Regions from separate parts of the Shinella sp. HY16 genome, predicted to be linked through region 1. Evidence: riboswitches for the same ligand, from Rfam matches in the RefSeq annotation. Region 1 holds a riboswitch; the other holds the start of a gene.
What was found. Region 1 has a riboswitch for FMN ahead of ribB (3,4-dihydroxy-2-butanone-4-phosphate synthase). Riboswitches for the same ligand answer to the same signal wherever they lie in the genome.

Region 1 (2,200 bases):
CCTCGCCCGGACGGCCGACTTCATCGCCCGGGCCGGACGCCGCAGCATCCAGATCGCCGCCGATGTCACCAGCGGCGCGGCGCTCGCCGAGGCGGTCGCCCGCACCGAAGCGGAACTCGGCTCCCTGACGCTCGCCGTCAATGCGGCCGGCATCGCCAACGCCAATCCGGCGGAGGAGATGGCGGAAGACCAGTTCCAGACGATGATGGACATCAACCTGAAGGGCGTTTTCCTCTCCTGCCAGGCCGAAGCCCGTGCCATGTTGAAGACCGGCCGCGGCGCGATCGTCAATATCGCCTCGATGTCCGGTGTCATCGTCAACCGCGGCCTCAGCCAGTGCCACTACAATGCCTCCAAGGCCGGCGTCATCCACATGACCAAGTCGATGGCGATGGAATGGGTCGGCCGCGGCATCCGCGTCAACACGATCAGCCCGGGCTACACCGCGACGCCGATGAACACCCGGCCGGAAATGGTGCACCAGACGAAACTCTTCGAGGAACAGACGCCGATGCAGCGCATGGCAGCTGTCGACGAGATGGTCGGCCCGGCCGTCTTCCTCCTCTCGGAGGCCGCGAGCTTCGTCACCGGCGTCGACCTCCTCGTCGACGGCGGCTTCTGCTGCTGGTAGCCGTCGGGAATTCTGCGCGGCCGGCGATGCCGGCCCTTGCATTCCTCCACCAGAATTCCCTATTTACGCCTGTTCTCAGGGCGGGGTGAAACTCCCCACCGGCGGTATCCGGAGCGATCCGGGAGCCCGCGAGCGCTTCCGTTGACGCGGAAGGTCAGCAGATCCGGTGCGATGCCGGGGCCGACGGTCACAGTCCGGATGGAAGAGGACATGTCTGCGGAACCGTCCTTCACCCGGGCGGTCGCGGGCCTGTTCGCCCAAGGGATTGAAACGCCGGCATCGGCAACCCTTGAAAGGCAATGAAATGGCACTCTCGAAAATTGAAGACGCAATCGCGGCCTTTGCGCGCGGCGGCATGATTGTCGTCGTGGATGACGAAAACCGGGAAAACGAGGGCGATATCATCGTGGCCGCGGATGCGGTGACCCCGGAGGCGATCGCCTTCATGATGAAACACGCCCGCGGGCTGATCTGCGTGGCGATGGAAGGCGAGCGGCTCGATGCGCTCGACATCCCGCTGATGGTTCCGCAGAACACGGAATATCTTCATACGGCCTTCACCGTCTCCGTCGATTACCTTCCCGCCACGACGACCGGAATTTCGGCCGCCGATCGCGCGGCAACCGTCAAGGCGCTCATGGACCCCGCGAGCCGGTCGGAAGACTTCGCCCGTCCGGGCCACATCTTTCCCCTGCGCGCGCATCCGCGTGGGGTGCGCGGCCGTCCGGGCCACACGGAAGCTGCGGTCGATCTCGCGCGCCTTGCCGGCAGGAGCCCGTCGGGCGTGATCTGCGAGGTTGCCAACGATGATGGCACGATGGCCCGTCTGCCCGAACTGATCGATTTCGCGGCCATCCACCAGCTGCCGTTGATCAGCATCGAGGATCTCATCGCCCATGTCGCCGCCCGTGACGGCAACATGCCTGCCGTCGCCGCATAACGATCAGGTCAAGGACCATGCCGCTGCGCGTGAGTTCGGCGGCATGGGCGTGGCAGTTCCGTCAATCCGTTGCGGCGATGTCGTTCGCGGTGTGCAGGAAGGTCTGGAACTGCTCCTCCGGCACGAAGGCGCCGCCCGTGGTCCAGATGATGTGGGTGGCCCCGGTTAGATGGTCGCCGATCCGCTGATATGCGCAGAAGTCCTTGCCCGCCGGATGTTTCACGATGAAATCCGGGCCGGCAAAGCCGGCGGCGGCGGAGGGTTCGAGGCGCAGGTTCTGGCTTTGGTGGGCGCTGAGGAGCCAGCGGAAGAGGGATGCGTCGTCGACGGTGAAGATGCCGGCCAGCATGCGGCGCATGACGGTGGCGACGAAGGCCGACATGCGGGCGACGGCCATGCCGTCCGCTTCCGTTCTGTTGGTCAGGCCGACATCGTAGACCGAGACAAGATCTTCGGAACCGCTCATGAGATGGACCAGCGCACAGGGCGACTGAACCGGCTCCACGAAGAAGCAGTGCACATTGTCCCCGAAGACCTTCTTTGCACCATAGGCGACGCCGCCCGGTGCGCCGCCGATGCCGCAGGGCAGGTAGAGGAACAGCGGATGGTCGGCATCGACGACGATGCCG
Region 2 (2,200 bases), on a different contig from region 1:
GACGAACCGCTCTCCGCCCTCGACGCCAAGATCCGCGTGTCGCTGCGCGAGGAAATCCGGCAGATCCAGCAGCAGCTCGGCATCACCACGGTCTTCGTCACCCATGACCAGGAAGAAGCCCTGTCGATCTCCGACCGCATCGTCGTGATGAATGCCGGCAAGGCGGACCAGATCGGCAAACCGGCCGATATCTACAACCGGCCGGCAACCCGCTTCGTCGCCAGTTTTGTCGGCACGCTGAACCTCATCGAGGCGAAAGTCGTCGACCCCGCCGCCAACCGCGTCTCGATCGGCGATCAGGGCGTGACGCTGCGCGAGCCGCTCGGCAATGCGAAGGCCGGCGACACCGTCTCGCTGGCACTGCGCCCGGAAGCCGGCTCCATCGCGCCCGATGCCAAGGGCGACACGGCGCTGACGGGCGAGGTCGTCTCCTCGAACTTCCTCGGCTCGGTCATCCGCACCCGCATGAAGGTCGGCGGCAGCGTCATCTCCTTCGACATGTTCAACAGCCCGGGCCTCGTGCCGCCGACCGTCGGCGACACGGTCACGCTGCGCTTCACGGCCGGCGATCTCCTGGTCATCCGCGACTGAGCAGTCCGGCGCGGCCGTGAAGCACTTTTCCAAGCTTCGGCCACGCTTTGGAAAAATCTGTCGTGATTTGCGTCTTTTGCGTCGCCCGCGGGTTTGATCTGCGGGCGCTCGCCGGTTAGTCTTCACCCGTTCTCAGGGCGGGGCGAAACTCCCCACCGGCGGTATCGGGCGTCAAAACCCGGAGCCCGCAAGCGCCTTCCGCAAAACGGAAGGGTCAGCAGATCCGGTGCGATGCCGGAGCCGACGGTCACAGTCCGGATGGAAGAGAGCAAGCAGGAGAAACCCGCCGTCACTGGTGGGCCGCGTCCTGCGTGTTCGCCCAAGGGGACCGTTGCAAAATGGCTCAACCCTTGAAAGGCCTAGACATGAATGTGAATGCCACCCCCTCCGCCCGCATCGCCGTCATCCGTGCCCGCTGGCACGCCGGCATCGTCGATCAGGCGGTCGATTCCTTCGTCGCCGAATGGACCGCGCTCGGCGGCCGCGCCGAAGAGGTCGATATCATCGACGTGCCCGGCGCCCTCGAAATCCCGCTGCATGCCCAGCTTCTCGCCCGCACGGGCCGTTACTCCGCCATTCTCGGCGTCGCCCTCGTCGTCGATGGCGGCATCTACCGCCACGATTTCGTCGCCGGCACCGTGGTGGACGCGATCGTGCGCGTCGGGCTCGACACCAACGTGCCGGTGCTCTCGGCCGTGCTGACGCCGCACAATTTCCAGGAATCGGACGCCCACATCGCCTTCTTCCGCGACCATTTCGTCATCAAGGGCAAGGAAGCCGCCAACGCGGCCCGGCAGATCATCGATGCCCGGGCGCAGGTGGCGCTGGCGACGGTCGCCTGAATCAAAGTTTGAAGGCGCGGAATCGATCTGTCAGGACGGGCCCGCAAACCGTTGAAAAGACTAGACGGGGCCCGGCAGCCATGCCGGGCCTTTTGCGTGGGCTACCCCCATCACGCCCTGCATGCCCGTCGCCCCCCTGAAAGCGCCACGGTCACCCCAGTCACTATGTTTTCCTTCGCACGCCTGCGCCCTTCTCCCTAACCTCTTCGTCATGGTCGGGTTCGAACTGCAATCCACGCCCCACCAGCGGCACGGATCCTCAGGTCAAGCCCGAGGACGACGGAGGGAGGAGAACCGCCTCTGCTCTTTCCAGTCGACATGCCTGCCGCCCCGTCTACCCCTGAAGGTTCTTCAGATAGATCGACAGCAGCTGGATCTGCGAGGAGATGCCGAGTTTGCGGTAGACGTTGCGGCGATGGACTTTCACCGTGCCGGTGGAGATATCGAGCTTCAGGCCGATCGATTCCGACGAGTGCCCCTGCAGGACGAGTTCGATGATCGAGGCCTCGCGATCCGTCAGGTTCAGCTTGCGCCACACCCGGTCGGCCGCGCTCACCGGTTCGCTCCGGCGGCCTCGTCCCTGCCCCGTTTCTGCAAAGCGCTCGCCAAGGCCACTCCAGGCGCGCCGCACGAGGGCGGCGACGAAGGGTTCGGTATCGCTGAGCAGCGCAAATTCCTGCACCGGAAAGACACCGGTCTTCTCCCGCCGCATCAGCGAGACCACAACGGTCACGCCACCTTCCACCGGAACGAAGAAGCCGAGCTCT

Region 2: linked by a shared signal. The riboswitch ahead of K0P03_RS11860 (6,7-dimethyl-8-ribityllumazine synthase) and the one ahead of ribB (3,4-dihydroxy-2-butanone-4-phosphate synthase) in region 1 are both predicted to bind FMN.

The regions. Positions count from the first base shown of each region.
Region 1 covers NZ_JAHYXL010000006.1:28,656-30,855, forward strand. The annotation lists gene K0P03_RS31830 (SDR family oxidoreductase) at 1-631, shown strand, start outside; FMN riboswitch at 699-845, shown strand; gene ribB (3,4-dihydroxy-2-butanone-4-phosphate synthase) at 936-1,571, shown strand; gene K0P03_RS31840 (D-serine ammonia-lyase) at 1,633-2,200, opposite strand, start outside.
Region 2 covers NZ_JAHYXL010000001.1:2,370,689-2,372,888, forward strand. The annotation lists gene K0P03_RS11855 (ABC transporter ATP-binding protein) at 1-591, shown strand, start outside; FMN riboswitch at 716-865, shown strand; gene K0P03_RS11860 (6,7-dimethyl-8-ribityllumazine synthase) at 957-1,433, shown strand; gene K0P03_RS11865 (LuxR family transcriptional regulator) at 1,768-2,200, opposite strand, start outside.